One region of the Nostoc sp. genome, then DNA from elsewhere that is predicted to be linked to it. Evidence: riboswitches for the same ligand, from Rfam matches in the RefSeq annotation. Region 1 holds a riboswitch; the other holds the start of a gene.
What was found. A riboswitch is a leader RNA that binds a small molecule or an ion and turns the genes downstream of it on or off. The one in region 1 is predicted to bind cyclic di-AMP.

Region 1 (9,566 bases):
GGCTTACCCTTTTGAGCCGGATTTTGCACAGGACTTACGCAAACAATAACTGAAAAGAATGATTTTTAGCTAGGGGCAATACCCTGCGGTCAGCTAAAGCTACATGAATTGCCCCTACCCCGTGTAGTTTTACGTAAGTCTTATTGTAAAGCAACGGGATCTTAGATTAACTTGTTTGCGAAATTTTCACTTCCGAAGGTTAAGTTTTAATAGTTACAGCAGTTAACCAGTATCTAGCCATTGATTTTTTATCTCACGCCTTATTTCATGAGTTTTAAAAAAATACTATAAACTTCTCAAATCTTCACTTCTAAGGGCAAAATTACCGTAAAAGTAGAACCAACCCCTACCTCTGAGACTAGGTTAATTTGACCTTGCAATAGTTTCACTAACCGCGAGACGATCGCTAACCCCAATCCAGTACTATCAGGAAGATAGGAACGATTGCTACAACTCACGCGAAAGTAGGGTTCAAATATCTGGGCTTGGTTTTCTGGTGCAATGCCAATTCCAGTGTCAGAAACCGCGAACGCCCATCTCTGATTCTCCAACACCTTACACCTTATAATAATAGTCCCCGACTCTGTATAGCGAATCGCATTACTAATAAGATTTGTAACAATCTGTTGGAATTTAAAAGAATCTGTGATTAATTCTTTAGGGGCGCGATCGCAATCTACTACGATTTTTAAATTTTTCTCAGCAACTAAAGGTTCCAACATTTCACATACATTATTAATTAATTCACGTACATCGGTAGCCGTTAGTTGGAATTTTATTTGCCCTGGATCATCCCGCGAGAATTCTAGTACATTATTAATCAGGTGCAGTAATTGCCTACCATTCCGTAGCACACGCTCAATGTGTTCTAAATTGGCAGAAGTGTCTTTCACCTCAGTCTTTCGCGGTTGTTGGCGTAAAAACAGATCCGAGTAACCAATAATAGAAGTTAGAGGTTGTTTAAATTCATGGGCTAGTTGGGAAAGATACTTTTGATTTGCGGTAACTAAGCGCGTAAGTTCCTCATTATGGAGCGTAACTACTGACTGCAACTGCTGTAATTCTCGCAACCGCTCTTCAACATAACTCTTAAAACATCGAGCGATCGCTTCATCTATGATAGCGTCAATCAAACGTATAGAACGAATTATCTCTACAGGTGTTCCACTCAATAAATCTGCTTGTATAGCATCAAATATTAATGTTCGTAGCAAATGATATTCTCTAGCTATTTCGGTTGGATCAAATCCTTGTTCGGCTCGAATAGCTCCATGCTGGACACTCGCATTAACTATCGACTGAATATGATTATCCTGATATTTTGAAAGCACCGTTACCATTGCTTTCAAAACATCAGGGATGTGATCCTTTACCGCTGTATAAGATAAATCATCAGCACTTTCAATCTGTCTATCGTTGCGAACTGCTGTAATCCATTTATCAAGGATGGTGTCCGCTTTTTCAGCCAGTACTTGACTAAAATCCATTATGTTAAATTCAGCGAGGAGATCGAGGAGTAAACTTCACTACTATATGCAATTAGTTTACCGAGTGCAGTGTTTTTTTGACAAAATTAGCGATTTAATTAATCTATCAAAAGAAATACATTTTATATGTTCTTTTACTTAATTAACTATCCGTATATAAAATTTACAAAAAACTATAATTATAATATAGTTTTCATCTTAACGAGGAATTACAATAATCATTTAGTCTGCAAGTTTTGCGGATATTTTTTTATAACTATTAGCTGTTACCTTACTTAACAGTGCGATAAAATATCCGTTTAGCCGTGGATGAAGTGTTAAAAAATGCCAATACGGCTGAAGAAATCAGCATTGTAAATCAACACTTGGCAATGGTAAACTTGACGGCGGGGGCTGACAAATATCCTGATGAAATTTCTGGAGGTATGAAACAAGGAGTAGGTATTGCCAGAGCTTTAGCAATTCGTCCCAAAATGTTATTGATGGATAAACCTTTTGGGACACTAGATGCGCTAACTTGTGGCCAATTGCAGCAGCAGGTATGAGATATTTGGGAAAATAATCTTCAAGCAGCGATGATGATTACCCACGATGTAGATGAATCACTTTATATGCCGATCGCATCGTCTTGATGACCAATAGCCCAGATGCTAATATAGGAGAGTATTAGAAGTTTGTTTTGAGCATCCACGCGTTACCGAAACTGCTCTGGAAGAGGTTCGCGCCGCCATGCGAAGCTTAAAAGAGTATTTTTAACTCCGCAACCACGCGCTGAATTTCCTTGATCAATATTTTGCCCAAGACGACTAAATTTAGATTATCATTTTTTCTAGTGGGTAGCCTAATTCAAATTCATGAAAGCTGAATTTGAAGCGGAGGAACCATATTGTGGGGCGTATCTCATAAAAAGTGAGGAGTTAAGAGTTAGGAATCTATTAATCTTTAACTCAGCACTCACAACTCAGCACTATTAAGAGAGAGACACCTTCCAGTCTTAGCCCGTCAGCTAACTCCGTAGGCAATGGAAGGAACCCCCAAGACTTTGGCTGTAAATACAGTTATTATTGGGGTTTCCTTGATTGATTTAAGATTGGAGATTTTGGTTATCGTCCTCAATCTAAAATCGTTCGACTGAGCGTAGCCGAAGTCCAAAATCTAAAATTTCTCCCCCTGCTTCTCATGAGTACTTCATTTCATAAGGAGAAGTAAAGCTGTGCAAATTAAGCCAATGTTAGCACGTCTGCAAAGTGCCACAGGACGAGATGACTTAATTGAACAAATGGTACTGCTGCCAGAACCAAAAAAACCTTTTTCTAAAAAACCTCAAACAGAAAAAGCCGTTAACTTAATAGTTGCATATAACGCATCTCCTAACAGTCATACGGCACTAGATATTGCCTTTTGGATTGCCCATCAAACGCGTTTAGCCACTAATGCCCAAGTCACAGTTCAAGCCGTTTATGTGGTACAAGACAATCAAAGCAGTCAGTATCCAAATATCTTGAGCTTTCCAGAAAAACAGCCTTCATTGGAGTGTCAAATCAGTGAAGTATCAAAGTCTGTCACACTGGTATTAACTCAACCTAAATTGCAGACAGTGGCAACTCCCCTGCAACAAGCAGATATAATTCTCTGGCAAGCCCGAAGTCTAGCTGAAGAATGGCAGGGTTCTTTCAAATCTCATTTGCGGTTTGGCTGCATTGCCACAGAACTTAAGAAAGTTGTTGAATCAGAAACTGCCGATATTTTGTTTCTAGGATGCACATCTGTCAATCATCAGATGATTGAGGCACTAGGTTATAATTTTCCCTGCGCCGTTTTGGGCATTCCCACTTCTATTGATGAATAATCGCTCTTCAGAATTTCAGTAATTTTGATCAAATTTCAATCATAGATAAGTCACCTATAACTAGGTGGCTTTTTTCGCTACTAAATAAACTTCGGGAGGTAGGGTGTGGAAAAATGGCAAGCAATCCTTATACCATTTCTTTGTGAGGCTGCGCCAAATTTTCTTTCTTTGTGTCCTTGTCTACGAGACGCTGCGCCTTTGTGGAAGCCTCTCGCAGAGAATACGGTTCGTTCCTCATATAGTTTTGTGCATCTTAATACAGAATTGGTATTAGTACACGTTACCGTAAAAGGGATTCGGAAATATTGAGACTTGATGTTGGGTTTCACTCCGTTCTACCCAACCTACAAATGATTAAATTCTACACACTTTTTGTGGTGTTCTATATTTAGTCTAATTACATTCATTCGTTCGCTCATTTTTTTACATCGACTTGAATTTCATAAAATCTATATTTAATAAGGCTTTTAAGTAGCTTTTTAATTTTGCCTACCAAAACCGAGATTAACCAGGAATTAAGAATTATCAGTTTTTAATTTTTAATTAATAGTATGTTTAAAACTGACCAACGCCACTTGCTACAAAGGAGGAACCCCTGCAACGCAGTGGCTCCTCCTCACTCTTTAGCTATTGCTAATATTTAATGATGTGTAGCACGTCACGAACAACGCTATAACCAGCCAAATCCCAAAGTAAATAGGCGAGAAAGCCAATAGCTGCCAAGCGACCATTCCAAATTTCGGTTTGGGGAGTCCAGCCAAACAAAAATGCATTCCGATCTACACCGTTGTATTCCGTTGCAACAGGTGGTAAATCAGTAGAAGGGCGAGTTTCTTGATTTGCCATTTTTTCCCTCCAAAATATAATAGGTTTTCAGGTGTTAAATTTCTAGTAGCCAATCAGATGTAAAACGTCACGCAGAACGCTATAACCAGCTAAATCCCAAAGTAAATAGGCGAGAAAGCCAATAGCTGCCAAGCGACCATTCCAAATTTCGGCTTGGGGAGTCCAGCCAAACAAAAATGCATTGCGATCTACGCCGTTGTATTCGGTTGCAACAGGTGGTAAACCACTAGAAGGGCGAGTTTCTGGAACTGCCATTTTTTTGTCCTCAACGATTTATTTTGTTAAGTTTAATGTAGCTATCTAAAACTCAGATCCTTTCTGTCTGTAGGCATAAACTACATGCACTTCTTACGGAGGATAATTAACAACTCCTTGGTCCTGACAAATCCACCCTGAGAGGGTGATAAAAATCTAATTATAAATAAATGTAAAATTATCGTGATTGAACTGCAATTTTTGCAAAATAAATAGTTGTGACTTAGTAATTAAAAATTAAAACGTAGCAGCCAATACTTAGCCAAGTTTTTCATCTGATCAGGAATCTTTTCCGCGTTAGATAGAAAAGTTATATCTTTGGCTGGATACGGTTTTCAGCCTTGGGAGAGATGCTTTAAACAGGTAAATTCTACGATTCTGAGCTAACAGAGTTAGGTATTGCCATAGGTACAGACATAAATACATACTATACATATCTAAGAGTTGCTTCTCAAGAAATTCTTAATTCCCTAAATTTAAACTTAGAACAAGGAAATACAATGTTCCAAAGTACGGAAATCATGGTGGGACTCTACAAACCACTATTGTGGGTGGCACAGATTCAAGGGGATACGTCAAACGTCACGCCAGCACAGGCATCGGTTATCACTTCCGGTCCGCGCTTTTTTGTGGCTTTAATCTCCGGCGTGATCTTAGCCTTTGCTTTCCAATTAGTTCTAACTAATCTCTCCCTAGCAGCCGGTATTTCCTACCTGGGGCACTCATCTGACTCGGATTCAGATAATAGTGGGGAAGTGGGAAGTTTGGGCGGTACTATTCGCAAAATTGGTACAGCAGTAGGGATTTGGACAGTAGTAACTGTAGCGATCGCCTTATTAATTGCTTCTTTCCTCGCGGTAAAATTGAGCCTTTTAATCTTAGATCCAGCATTGGGAGCAATTCTCGGCTTGGTGATTTGGGGTGCTTACTTCTTAATCCTCGTTTGGGTAAGTTCTACCACCGTAGGTTCCTTAATTGGCTCAGTCGTCAATACGGCAACTTCAGGGTTTCAGGCGATTATGGGCACAGCCACCGCCGCACTGGGCGCAAAAGCTGTGAATAACCAAGTGGTAGCAACGGCTGAAGCCGCCGCCGCCGCTATCCGTCGGGAGCTAGGAAACGCCATCGACCCTACGAGTATCCGGGAGAATATAGAGGATTACTTAGATAAGGTACGTCCTCCAGAGCTAGATGTGTCGAAAATTCGGAGCGACTTTGAAAATTTACTCAACGATCCGCAATTAAAAGCGATCGCAGGGACTCCAGATATCCGCAACATCGACCGGGAAAAGTTCATCGAGTTAGTCAGCAGTCGCACCGATCTTTCCAAAAAAGACGTTAGCCGAATTGCTGATACCTTGTATAAAGTTTGGCAGCAAGTGGTCAGTCAGCAACCACCCACGGAAGACCGTATGGGTGAGTTAATCGATTATTTGAAATCACTCCCAGCCGGACAAGCTAAAACAGATGAACTCAACGCCAAGCTCGATCGCTTAGTAACAGAAACACGTAATTCCAAAGAAGGTGAGCAAAAGGCGGCTCCAGGAGCAATTCAAAGTACAGTCCAACAAGGACTAGCTGCCTTAACCAGCATTGTGTTGGGACGCGCCGATTTGCCTGATTTGGATGTGGAAAAAATCTTGGGTAGCCTCACCACTGCCAAAGAGAAAGTCACCCAACAAGCAGATAAGCTAGGGTTGCCAACACCATCACAACCCTATAGCCCAATTCGGGCTGATGTCGAAAACTATCTGCACAACACTTATGCTTGGCAACTAAGCCCAGAAAAAATCGCTCAGGAATTTCGTGATGTCATTTACGATCCAGCAGCTGACCCCGGAATAGTCAAGAGAGAAATAGAGCGACTATCCCGCAACGATTTTGTCAACATCCTGCAACAACGGGGACTGCTTACCCAAACCCAAATTCACCGCATTGCAGATCAGTTAGAAGCTGTCCGCCAAGATGTGCTAACGACAGTGAAAGTTGTCGAAGAAACAGAGATAGTCCAAGACTTGCAACGTGCAGTGGAAAGTTATCTGCTCGTTACCCCGAAAGCAGATATGAGCGCCGAAGGCATAGAGCAGAATTTCAAACCACTGTTGCAAGACTCAGATGCAGATGATGAAACCCTGACATTGCGACTAGCGCACCTGGAACGTCAGGAGTTGCGGGAGATATTGCTGCAACGTAATGATGTGCAGCTATATGAAGTAGACAGCATTCTCGATGAGTTGGAAAAACAGCGCGATCGCGTCTTGGTAGAATCCAAAGGATTAGCAGAACAGGCACAATATCAAGCAGAAACCCTGTGGCTGAATGTAGAATCATATCTGCGTAATACTGGAAAAGCCGAACTGAATCCTGATGCCATCCGCGCGGAGTTCAAAAAGCTACTGGAAGATCCCCAAGCTGGAATTACCTCAATTCGCGCCCGCTTGTCTCGTTTTGACCGCGATACCTTGGTGCAATTGTTGAGTCAGCGGCAAGATTTGAATGAAGATCAAGTTAATCAAATCATCAGTTCTGCTGAGGAGTCCTGGCATAATATTCGCCACACACCCCAAGCTGTAGTGGATAAAGCCAAAGATCAATACGACTCAGTTACCACCACGATCGCAGATTATCTGCGGAATACTGGTAAACAAGAACTCAACCCAGAAGGTATAGGGCGAGATTTGACCAGATTGTTTGAAAATCCCAAAGAGGGAGCTGTCGCACTGCGCCGTCGGTTGTCTCAGGTAGACCGAGATACACTGGTGAAGTTGCTCAGTCAACGCCAAGACTTGAGTGAAGAACAAGTTAATCAAATCATTGATTCCACCCAAACTTCGATTCGCAACTTTGTGCGTGCGCCTCGTCGCCTAGCTACCCGTACACAGCAAAGAATCGAAACATTCAAAGGTTATGTAGAAGAGTATCTGCGGCAAACTGGCAAAGAAGAACTCAACCCTGAAGGTATCAAGCGCGACTTGCAACTACTGTTGCATGATCCGCGAGCCGGGGTAGAAACTTTTAGCGATCGCCTTTCCCATTTTGACCGTTCTACGATCATCGCCCTGCTGAAAATTCGGGAAGATATTTCTGATGAAGAAGCGGCACGGATTGCCGATAACATGGTATCCGTAAGGGAGCAATTTGTAGAACAAGTGCGGAACATCCAACGGGGCATTCAAGATGCAATTGACGGAGTTTTCGGCCGCATTCGCAACTATCTCAACGCCCTGGATCGCCCAGAACTCAACTATGATAGTATCAAGCGCGATGTTCGCACATTTTTTGACGATCCCCAGGCAGGGTTTGATGCTCTGCGCGATCGCCTGTCCTCTTTTGACCGTGATACCCTAGTGGCAATTATGAGTTCTCGTGAGGACATCTCTGAGGCAGATGCCAACCGGATCATCGACCAAATTGAACGGGCACGCAACACAGTATTGCAACGTGCAGAACGCATACAGCAAGAAGCCCAACGCCGCCTAGAAGACGTGAAGCGTCAAGCACAACGCCAAGCAGAAGAAACCCGCAAAGCCGCAGCTACAGCAGCGTGGTGGCTGTTTGCCACAGCATCCGTCTCGGCGATTTTCTCTGCATTAGGAGGAGCGCTGGGTGTACGTACATTGTAGTTTAACAAGTTTTCTCCGCTAACTTTTAAGCCTCCCTCAACGGGAGGCTTTTCTATGTTTGGGATGTCATTTGTCCTTAGATATATTGGTGGATTTCGTGTGAGTATGCTAATGAGCATTTACAGCAGTTTTCATGTATTTGAACCACATCTGTCGTAGGGGCACAGCAATGCTCATTGGTGTCAACTTCAGAAAAAATCTGCTTTGAGAAGGCGTTTTGCCCTCATCCCCTAACCCCGAATCCCAAGTTGGGAGAAGGGGAACTAGAGAATTTGCTCCCCTCTCCCAAAATTGGGAGAGGGGCTGTTCTTGTGAGGGTCAAACCTGGAAAGCTTGCCAAGTCTAACTTCTACGTTAAGTTGACACCAATGAGCTTTTTCTGTGCTCCTACCGCGTGGTCTATTTACCTGAAAATAGCTGTAAGTTGCATAAAAGCAGGGCTGAAGCCCTTACTACAAGCGAATCATTCTGGAAAAATGCATGAGGATTAGCTTATGCCTTTAAATATAGTCATATATTCATTCAGGAACTCCTCTTTTTTTTTGTCCAAAGTCTAAAATGTGACTAAAGTCATACTTAAATTGTGACTTTATTCCACTGTATCTTTTAATTTAATATTTTAAACTGAGAGCAATACAGCAAATAAATGGAGTTGTGTAACAAATAAAACTTACTGTAAAGCTAATAGGTAAGAATATCTGTTCACAAATTCTTGATAAATGCTGTAGAAAACTCAAGTAAATTAATTGATGGAGATTTGAACATGAAACGTATTCTATTAGGTACATTACTTGCTCTACCATTTGCAATTTCCTCCTTGCCCTCACAGGCATCGGCAGCAGAAATGATTGTCAGACCGAATGTTCATCAAGTTGGTATTGTGCATAAAACTGTTGTTGCCCGATATGAACGAAAGTTAATTCGTGCACATTGGCAAAATGTCCGACGCGGTAACAGGTGGGTTAAGGTTCGAGTTCCTGCTCGTTATGTAACTGTAAGAGTTTAAGATATAAATAGAGGCTAACAACCCTAGTTGAGTTGTTAGCCTCTATTAGGTAAAAATTTGTTATAAATAAGAATTGCAAAGGAAATAAAATTATCTGACATAAGTCAATTTAATTAACATGAATATATATCAAAATTCTCGGGTTTTGAAAAAACTTCTGATATTTCTACTGGGAATGACTTTAGTGACAGGCTGCAATTCTATTCAGGCTGAAGAAAAAAGTCTAGTTAAAGAAAAAATATTGAGTGGTGATAATTATGGGGAATTACATGACCAAGGAAAGTTACGTACTTACTATTTTTACACTCCAAAATCTTATAATCCAGACCGCCCAATGCCGTTAGTTTTAGTATTTCATGGAGATGATGGTAATGGTCGGTCTATCAGTAATGTGACTCGCTTCAATGAATTAGCAGAACAAAAAGGATTTATTGTTGTTTATCCAGATGGAATTGACCAAAAATGGAGTCTTAGAGGTAACGCTCAAGGAAGGGTAGATG
Region 2 (9,566 bases), on a different contig from region 1:
CCGCACTGCTCCCCTTTGCCATCAGTTACAACAGCAAGGCTACGCTCAAGAAATTTACGATCGCACCGGATTAATTATCGATGCCTACTTTTCTGCTACCAAACTCAGATGGCTATTAGACAATTTTACTGATATTGACCTGAACAATGTCTTGGCAGGAACTATTGATACCTGGGTGCTGTGGAACCTCACAGGTGGGAAAGTCCATGCTACTGACCACAGCAACGCTAGCCGTACAATGTTGATGAATCTCAAAACCTGTGAGTGGGATGACATACTACTGGATCTGTTTCAGATTCCGGCTCATATTTTGCCCCAGATTCAGCCTAGTTTAGGAGTATTTGGAGTTACTGATGCTACTTTGTTGGGCGCTGAAATACCGATCACTGCCATCTTGGGAGATCAACAAGCTGCTCTATTTGGTCATGGCTGCGTAGGCTTAGGCCGTCGTAGACATCGCCCCGGTATGATCAAATGTACTTACGGGACTGGTAGCTTTTTGGTAGCTCACACAGGTAATCAAATTGTGCGGTCGCCGCATCAGCTTATTTCCACGGTGGCATGGACACAAAGGAAGTCAAGGGATAATTTAGATGTAGGCTATGCTCTCGAAGGCAGTATTTTTACTAGTGGCAGTTGTATCCAATGGTTACGCGATCGCCTGAAGCTGATTAAAACTGCTGATGAAACTGAAGCAATGGCCAATCAGGTAAAAGATAATGGCGGAGTATATTTTGTGCCTGCATTTAGTGGATTGGGTGCCCCCTACTGGGATATGAGCGCTAGGGGAGCCTTTTTCGGCATTACCGCCAGTGTAGAACCAGAGCATCTAGTTCGCGCCGTGTTGGAAGCGATCGCTTATCAAGTTCTGGAGGTGGTGCAGGCGATAAATGCATCTAACAGTACTCCAGTTGGGCGATTAACTGTAGATGGTGGTGCTTGCGAGAATAATTTCCTAATGCAGTTTCAGGCTGATGTGCTAGGTATTCCAGTTGAACGTCCGAGAATGCGCGATACGACCGTTCAGGGTGCAGCATTTGCAGCAGGTTTAGCTGTAGGATTTTGGGAGAGCCATGAAGCATTGGTGCAACAACGGCAGATTGAACGTGTGTTTGAGCCAGGGAGCGATAACCGATTATCCAACTTTGCGACTTGGCAAAAGGCAGTGAAACGCACTCTCGCTTGGACGGAGTAGCCTTTCATAGGAATTGGGTCTTATTAGGCGGAATTAACTGAATCCAACCTTGCTCCCGCGAGTTATGTAACTGGATTAATTAATAATGCCCATATCCGTCCTTATCGCCCCAGAACATGAGAGACTTTCGGTAAAAAGTTTTTTTTCTAATACATTGTCCAAAAACGTAGCGGCGGTAGTTGTGGTGTAAACGAGTAGTAACTTATTTCTCTACTGATTTGGTCATGCCATCTGCGATCCGTCTTATCAATGGCGCTACCGCCTCCATGAGTTCGACGTTTACGTTGCTTATTGGAAGTGGACGGAAGTCGAAGTGACAGATCGTCCCAAACATCTTACCGTTTTCATCCAGCAGTGGCACGCCGCAGTAAGCTCGCACCTCTTGCCACTTTGGGTGGCCGCGAAGCCCCTCGTCTTGGAGCGAGTCAGGTATCGTGAACGTGCCGCGTCTGCTACGGACAAAAACACAATATGAGGCCATCACCGGAATGTCCGGCATTAATTCTTCTGTGGGATTATCCTGATCGAAAAAGCAAATGTTATGCAGTGTTTGGTCATCGAACCGATACAGCGATGTGAAGCGATGCTCAGTAAGTCCGTTCAGGAAGATAATCGCAGCACGTACATCTTGGCGGGCGAGAATGGATCTTAGTTCACATAACGAATTTGCAAAGTTAACCATACGTGTGCGTTTTACCTATCCCCGATATAATATAAGCTTTTGTTATCGCTAATCGCCGCAAGCCCGATTCTACCGTGTCCTGATTGATAAGCGTGGCTTAATCAGCACTCTTTTTTACCAGCATAGCAACGAAAGCACAGTTGTCCACCCTATCTGCTGAAAAGATTGTCTATCTTGATGAGTCTGGGATGGATATAGGACATTAAAAAAAAATAGGTTGTTTCAGGCTTTTCTTAATTATCCTTTGATCCTAAATAGACGATGCTGTAGGGGTTTAGCATGCTAAACCCCTACGAAAGATATGGGGTTTCACCTAACACATATTTGGTATTTTTTGTCAATGCGTAAGTCCTAGGATAATCGAGATCAATATGATTATGCTTGGAATGAAACAGGGAGACGTTTCCATGCACTTAAGTCAGGGCGACGTGTTCGCGTAGCGTCTCGTAGAGAGGGACGGGTGAACATGATTGCAGCACTGTGTAACCAAAACTTAATAGCCTCTTTTACTATCGAGGGAGCATGTAACTGAACTGTCTTTGAGACGAGGAAGAGAAACTTCTCTGGTTCCAACACTCGAACCTGGAAAATTTGTAGTAATGGTTAAATAATTCGTAATTCGTAATTCGTAATTCGTAATTAAAGACATTTTCAGACGGGGATTTAAACCCCGACTGAAACTGAGGCTACGTGTATACGTAGGGGTCTTAAACCCTTTTATTTACGATAATGCCACATTCCATAAAAGATTTGGGTCTTGGGAACCACGACTCCTGACAAGAGGAGGGAATGTCAGACCAAAAAAACCACGGAGTAATTGATGGCTATTCCCAATGAATTGGGAGAGCTACGTCCGTCTTACGGCAGGGTAGTTCACTAGATTATCCTCTTCCTCCTATTGAAACAATTCTGAGCTTTTTGATATGGATGGTGAAAGCAGGCTAATTTCATTCAAAAATTAATCAATAAAATAACTCCTACTTTTTCCAGTTTCAAATAGTCACGCTTAGTGACTATCTGAAAGTGGAAAAATCTACGTTCTACTATTTATTTTGCACGTAGGTCATCTTTGAGACTATGGTGTAAATTTAAACACAGTTCCTTGCCCAGAAGCGCCACCAGTAGAGGCGGTACCGTAAAATGCACCATTAGCAAGTTGAATTAGTGTGGACTGCGGAGTTGCCCCATTCGTGCCATTAAAACTAAATAACAAAGTGAGAGTTGCTCCAGTCAACCGATAGATGGCTCCTTTATTATTTGCACCACCTGTAGAAGTTGTGCCATAGAAGTTACCGTCACTTCCTTTTGTGAGTGCAGCTGTGGGGTTAGCTCCATTGGTGCCATTAAAGCTAGCAACTAAAACCGGTGTACCGCCACCGAGCGGAACCTTGAATATAGCTCCTTTATTACTGGCTCCACCTAAGGAAGTCGTGCCATAGATAAATTTAGCAGATTCAATTAATCCAGCCTGGGGACTTTGCCCATTAGCACCAGTAAAGCTATATGAAGTTATTACTCCTGCGGGAGTTAACTTGAACACCACACCTTTATTAGTTGCTCCACCTGCTGAGGCGGTGCCATAGTAGTTTCCGTCACTAGCTAATTGCAACCTTGCTAATGGAGTTGCGCCATTAATACCGTTGAAGTTAACTACAACAGCGGGGACACCACCAGTTAGCGGAATCTTGAATACAGTTCCTTTATTGTTGACTCCACCAGCAGAAGTTATCCCCCACAAGTTGCGATCGCTACCTGAAATCAATCGACCTACTGGTTTGGCTCCATTAGTGCCATTGAAATTCCAAAGATTTGTCAGAGTTGTAAAAGTTGTTTTTTGCAACTTAAACAACGTACCGGAGTTATTTGTACCACCTGTAAAGGTCGCACCATATAGATTGCCATCACTTGCTTGGAATAATCTCGCAACTGGGTTGGTTCCATTGGTTCCAGTGAAGTTAACTAGTGTGGTCAGAGTACTAAAAGTAGCACCAGTTAATTTGAATGCTGTTCCTTTACTTTGCGTACCACCTGTGGAAGTAGTTCCATAAAGATTGCCATCGCTCCCTGAAAGCACACCTGCACTTGGGGCTGCTCCATTAGTACCGTTAAAATTTACAACGGTGGTTAATGTTCCTGCAAAGGCTTGTTGCAAAGGCAATACTACTGGAGACGCCAACACAGCCAGGGAAGTTAAAATCAATACCCTATTCTTGCTTTGACGTTGTTTGCACAGATTCATCTTGTTTACTTAACTCCTACAAAAATTTGCTCAGGCACTTAGCGGTAAATTAAATCGAAGAGCCTACCTTTTTCCCATCCGTGAGACGCACTTACGAACCGGAACTGCTCCGCAAAACGTGGTTTCGTTGTGAGCGTAGTTAGTTATTCGTTTTAATAACGCTCTTCGATTTATTTTTATGAATCTCCCTCAGACTGGATATAGCGATTCTTGTATGGATGCAATACGTTATAGAGCGCAAGACTTTGCACTCCTCAACAGATATGTATTCCAGACAATGGAAAACAGCTATAAAATCCGTTATTTAAACTAGCTTTTAGTGAGAACTCACCAGAAATTTTGGTATAGTCTAGGTCAGGAAGAATTCAGAAATCCTCTGGCTGCCTATACCGCAATGCCTGTATTCACACTTAGGTTAATTGCTGAAAGTTAGATCATTTATGACCTCGTTAAGTAGAATAACATACTCATTATTTTTTAGATGTCGTGGCCAACACAAATTTAGATATCCTCAGGAATACAAAAAAGTTAATTAAACTTTGACCTCTGCGATCGCAAAGCTAGATTACCTCTATTTTTGGCAAAGGTATTGACTTTTAAACCTCATCTAAGTTTATAAGCGTAGTTTTTGCCCTCACCCCAAATCTGGGAGAAGGGGTTGGGGGATGAGGGCAAATCCTTTTGATCACCGAAGAATTACAGGTTTCAAGATAGACGTGGTTTATAATTCATTTACCAAAAGTCAAGTAAGGATTAATCAGTCAAAACATCACTTACATATAAGAAGCGCATGACTACTAAACCGAAGATTTTCATTGATGGGGAATCAGGAACCACAGGCTTACAGATTTTCTCACGCCTCAACCAACGCGATGATATCGAGTTAGTTAGCATTGAGGCATCTAAACATCGGGATGCAACTGAGCGAGCCAAACTAATTAATGCCGTCGATGTGATCATTCTCTGCCTGCCTGATGACGCAGCCCGCGAAGCTGTGAGCTTAGTCAGTACTAATACGGTGAAGATCCTGGATGCTAGTAGCGCTCATCGCACAGCTAAAGACTGGGTATATGGTTTTCCTGAACTAAATCCAGGACAGCGAGAGAAAATCGCCAGCGCCCAGTTTGTCAGCAATCCGGGCTGTTATCCTACAGGATTTTTGGCTTGTATCGGTCCGTTGATTGCTAAGGGACTGCTGAAGAGTAATTTTCCGATCACCGTTAATGCAGTGTCAGGTTACTCTGGTGGCGGAAAGAATCTGATCAAACAATACTATAGCTTCCATGAGCAGCAAGCCGGGGCAGAGTCGCTCTACCCTTATGGCATCTACGGTTTGCAGTTTGGGCATAAGCACGTTAAGGAAATGCATCAGTATTCGGGGTTAGCATCACCGCCCCTGTTCGTACCGGCAGTGGGAGATTTTGAGCAGGGAATGTTGGTACAGGTGCCTTTGCCGCTAGGAATTTTAGATAATCCCCCATCAGGTGAGGTGATTTATCAAGCGATCGCTGACTACTACCAAAGTGAAAAATTTGTCCAGGTTGCTCCATTCCAAGATTCTACTCTACTGAGGGATGGAATATTTCTAGATGCGATGGCAATCAACGGCACCAATATTGTTCAGGTTTTTATATTCGCCAATGACACTACCAAAGAAGTGTTGCTAGTTGCTCGTCTTGACAACTTGGGCAAAGGCGCATCGGGAGCCGCAATCCAAAACCTAAACATCATGCTGGGTTTTCCAGAAGATTTGGGATTGTAATAATACCAGCCTATTACACCATTTTAGTCTGGACAGTAAGACGCGCCTTAATGTGATTGAAATCACACTTTTTTGTTCAGACTCTTGACATATATGATGTTCACAGGTTATAAACATTTCAAGAAAAATAAATCAGTCTGCCTAATCCACTATATTCCCTGAAACCATTTTTGAATAAGGGTAAACCGGAGCGGAGGAACCAAACTAGGGGCGTATCTTGAAGAAAGTTAGGAGTTAATAGTCAGGAGTGAGGAGTTAAGAGTGAGAAGTTAAAAAGTTACTAAATACATAACTCATAACTCATAACTTTCTGAAGAAGGACATCTCTCAGTCCTAGCCCGTCAACTAACTTCGTCGGCATTGAGAGGAGACTAAACGAGCAGCATTCTTACAAGTAATGCCTTGTTCTCGTAATTGTCCTTTGGCTGGTAACTTTGCGGTTCGTTGTGCCTGCCCTCGGCCTTGAGAGAGGATAACAATATCTTGATTTCTGGCGTCTGAGGCAGGATTATTTGCCTAGAGGTGAAAATCAGCTATGTTCCAGAATAAGAAACATCCCATTGCCCTAATTTCTGTTGATGGCGACCCGGCGGTTGAAATTGGTCAAGAAGAAGCTGGGGGTCAAAATGTCTATGTGCGTCAAGTAGGTTATGCCCTAGCCCAGCAAGGTTGGCAAGTGGATATGTTCACTCGTCGTAGTAGTCCTGAACAAGCTGCGATTATCCAACATAGTCCAAACTGTCGTACTATTCGGTTAGAAGCGGGACCAGCTGAGTTTATCGGGCGAGATAACTTGTTCGACTATTTACCTGAATTTATCGAAGAATTCCAACGATTCCAGCAGCAACAAGGGTTCCATTACTCTCTAATTCATACCAACTACTGGTTATCATCTTGGATTGGCATGGAATTGAAAAAGCAGCAACCACTGATTCAGGTGCATACTTACCACTCTTTAGGAGCGGTTAAATACAGAACGATTGGTGATGTTCCCGTAATTGCAGCCCAGCGATTAGCTGTAGAAAAAGCCTGTTTAGAAACTATAGACTGTGTAGTTGCAACCAGTCCGCAAGAACAAAAGCATATGCGAGTACTTGTTTCCAGCCAAGGAAACATTGAAATGATTCCCTGTGGCACCGATACTGACAAGTTTGGGCAAATTCACCGATCTGCGGCGCGGGAAAAGTTGGGAATTGCAGCAGATGCCAAGATGGTTCTTTACGTTGGTCGTTTTGACCAACGCAAAGGAATTGAAACCTTAGTACGAGCCATTGCCAAGTCTAGTTTCAGGGGTGAAGCTAACCTCCAGCTAGTCATTGGGGGTGGTAGCCGTCCAGGTCAGAGTGATGGAATTGAACGCCATCGCATTGCCAGCATCGTTACTGAACTGGGATTAGAAAATTGTACAACCTTTCCCGGTCGCTTAGATGAAATTGTCCTCCCCTTCTACTACGCCGCCGCCGATGTCTGCGTAGTCCCTAGTCACTACGAACCTTTTGGTTTAGTTGCTATTGAGGCAATGGCGAGTCAGACTCCAGTTGTAGCTAGTGATGTTGGCGGGTTACAGTTTACTGTTGTACCAGAAGTAACGGGCTTACTTGCGCCCCCCAAAGATGAAGTAGCTTTTGCTGCTGCCATAGACCGTATTCTCATCAATCCAGCTTGGCGAAACCAGTTAGGTGAAGCGGCTCGACAACGGACAGAAATTGCGTTTAGTTGGTATAGTGTAGCATTTCGACTGACTCAACTTTACACTCGTTTGCTGGCTGAAACTGCACCCAATACCCGACCCCGAATTGCAGTTTAATTTTTACAGCTTTGAGCGCGGAACTAATCAGGTATTCCACCTTAAATTGACATAATTAGGGCGGGCATCTTGCCCATCCTACAATATTTTAATTGAATTTAGATATATAAACATAGAAAAGATAATATAGATATTCTCTAGAAAATTTCTGTATATTATGAAAGCAAACGCCCACAACAGAGAATTATCCTCACTTGCTGACGGTGGATATCCTTATTTTGAAAGGTGCTTGTTAATGCACAAATTTACACTTTGATGATTTATGCACCCAGAAACGCAAGAACTTATTAGTCGCCTTAGAAATTATACAGAGAATCGTCAGCCGTTTGTCTGGAATACAGAGAATAGGGGAGAACTGAATTGCTGGAATTTATTATTGTCAGAAGGCTTTGTTCAAACTTCTGATTTAAAACATCGAAAGGGATAGCACGTCGGGGGATGCCAACAGACCCAAAAGAGTATCCTCGATATAAGTATGCCCCTTCTCGGCGTGAGCGTAAAGGTGATTCCTGGAGTCCTTATTTGCACAATGTCCTCAAAGGAAGCGATCGCAATCGAACTTGCCTTAAAAGCAGGAAAGATGTTTGATGACGATCCTTACTATTTTAAAGTTAAGTATGATGGAGGTTCATCGGAAAAACCTGTTACCCAATTCATGCGTAACAATTTCCAACAAATTCAACGATATATGTTTTGCTTTTGGGATGTTGGATATGGGTACAAGTTTGGTCTTACTGAACATGGAGATTGGGTTGGGTTGAAGTATTCGAGTTACATGGACTATAACCCTTGACATTGATTCCAATTAAGATTATCGGTGCAATTCTCCGTGTCTAAACGAGGAGAATCTATTTACGATCAAAACTGTGGGGAAACGCACCGGATGGGGATTAGCCTAGAGGAGGAGGGCTTGTCGTCAGACATCGCTCAGTCTATTGTGGTAGAAAAACATGGTAGAGCGATCGCAATTAACTCAAACTGACGCCAGGGTACTGAGTATAATATCAATTATATCAGTAAATCGACCCAAGCACTGCTCGATTTGTGCCTAATAAAACTTGTACAATTGTCAAAGCGGTTTTACTGCTAGAGTACTTCTCAGGTGTAAAATTTATCGACAGCAAAATTTTTCTACTTTGTGTTTTTCCATCCTTCACTTGTGGCTAAAATGCCCCAAGTTAGGCGCTCATATCTTGCAATAGATAACTTTTACCCTTATGACTGGAGAGCAAAATCTTGGGAATAGAGCTACGCAGTTTCGTATTTCTCGACAGCCTGCAACCTCAACATGCAGCATATATGGGAACAGTAGCTCAAGGCTTCTTACCATTACCAGGGGATACATCATTGTGGATTGAAATCTCTCCTGGTATCGAAATTAATAAGATTACGGATGTAGCCCTGAAAGCTGCCTCTGTCCGTCCCGGAGTGCAGGTAGTTGAAAGACTGTACGGACTATTGGAAGTTCATTCTAGCTCCCAAGGCGAAACGCGAGCTGCTGGTCAAGCCATTTTGGCCTTACTGGGAGTCCGAAGAGAGGAATGTCTCAAACCGCGTGTTGTTTCTAGCCAAATTATCCGCAACATCGATGCTTACCAAACACAACTTATTAATCGCACCCGCCGGGGACAGCTACTACTAGCAGGGCAAACGCTGTATGTATTAGAAGTGGAGCCTGCTGCTTATGCCGCACTGGCGGCGAATGAAGCGGAGAAAGCGGCGGCGATTAACATTCTTGAGGTTCAAGCTGTAGGCAGCTTTGGACGGCTTTACTTAGGTGGAAAAGAGCAAGATATTCTCGCAGGTGCGGCGGGAGCGTTAACGGCGATTGAAAGTGTAGCAGGTCGGGCAAATCCTCTGGGTGGGCGTCAGGAGTAAAGG

Region 2: linked by a shared signal. The riboswitch ahead of ACYTXL_RS15380 (glycosyltransferase) and the one ahead of ACYTXL_RS20745 (universal stress protein) in region 1 are both predicted to bind cyclic di-AMP.

What each region holds. Positions count from the first base shown of each region.
Region 1 covers NZ_JBTYKD010000222.1:84,509-94,074, forward strand. The annotation lists gene ACYTXL_RS20735 (sensor histidine kinase) at 297-1,487, opposite strand; partial or broken gene ACYTXL_RS20740 (ATP-binding cassette domain-containing protein) at 1,751-2,243, shown strand; cyclic di-AMP (ydaO/yuaA leader) riboswitch at 2,337-2,523, shown strand; gene ACYTXL_RS20745 (universal stress protein) at 2,716-3,336, shown strand; gene ACYTXL_RS20750 (high light inducible protein) at 3,970-4,182, opposite strand; gene ACYTXL_RS20755 (high light inducible protein) at 4,225-4,437, opposite strand; gene ACYTXL_RS20760 (MFS transporter) at 4,938-8,060, shown strand; gene ACYTXL_RS20765 (hypothetical protein) at 8,824-9,066, shown strand; gene ACYTXL_RS20770 (extracellular catalytic domain type 1 short-chain-length polyhydroxyalkanoate depolymerase) at 9,242-9,566, shown strand, end outside.
Region 2 covers NZ_JBTYKD010000149.1:49,024-58,589, reverse strand. The annotation lists gene glpK (glycerol kinase GlpK) at 1-1,195, shown strand, start outside; gene ACYTXL_RS15395 (GAF domain-containing protein) at 1,398-1,877, opposite strand; gene ACYTXL_RS15390 (choice-of-anchor tandem repeat GloVer-containing protein) at 2,953-4,116, opposite strand; gene argC (N-acetyl-gamma-glutamyl-phosphate reductase) at 4,907-5,878, shown strand; cyclic di-AMP (ydaO/yuaA leader) riboswitch at 6,025-6,253, shown strand; gene ACYTXL_RS15380 (glycosyltransferase) at 6,414-7,685, shown strand; gene ACYTXL_RS15375 (hypothetical protein) at 8,215-8,478, shown strand; gene ACYTXL_RS15370 (hypothetical protein) at 8,515-8,667, shown strand; gene ACYTXL_RS15365 (hypothetical protein) at 8,922-9,563, shown strand.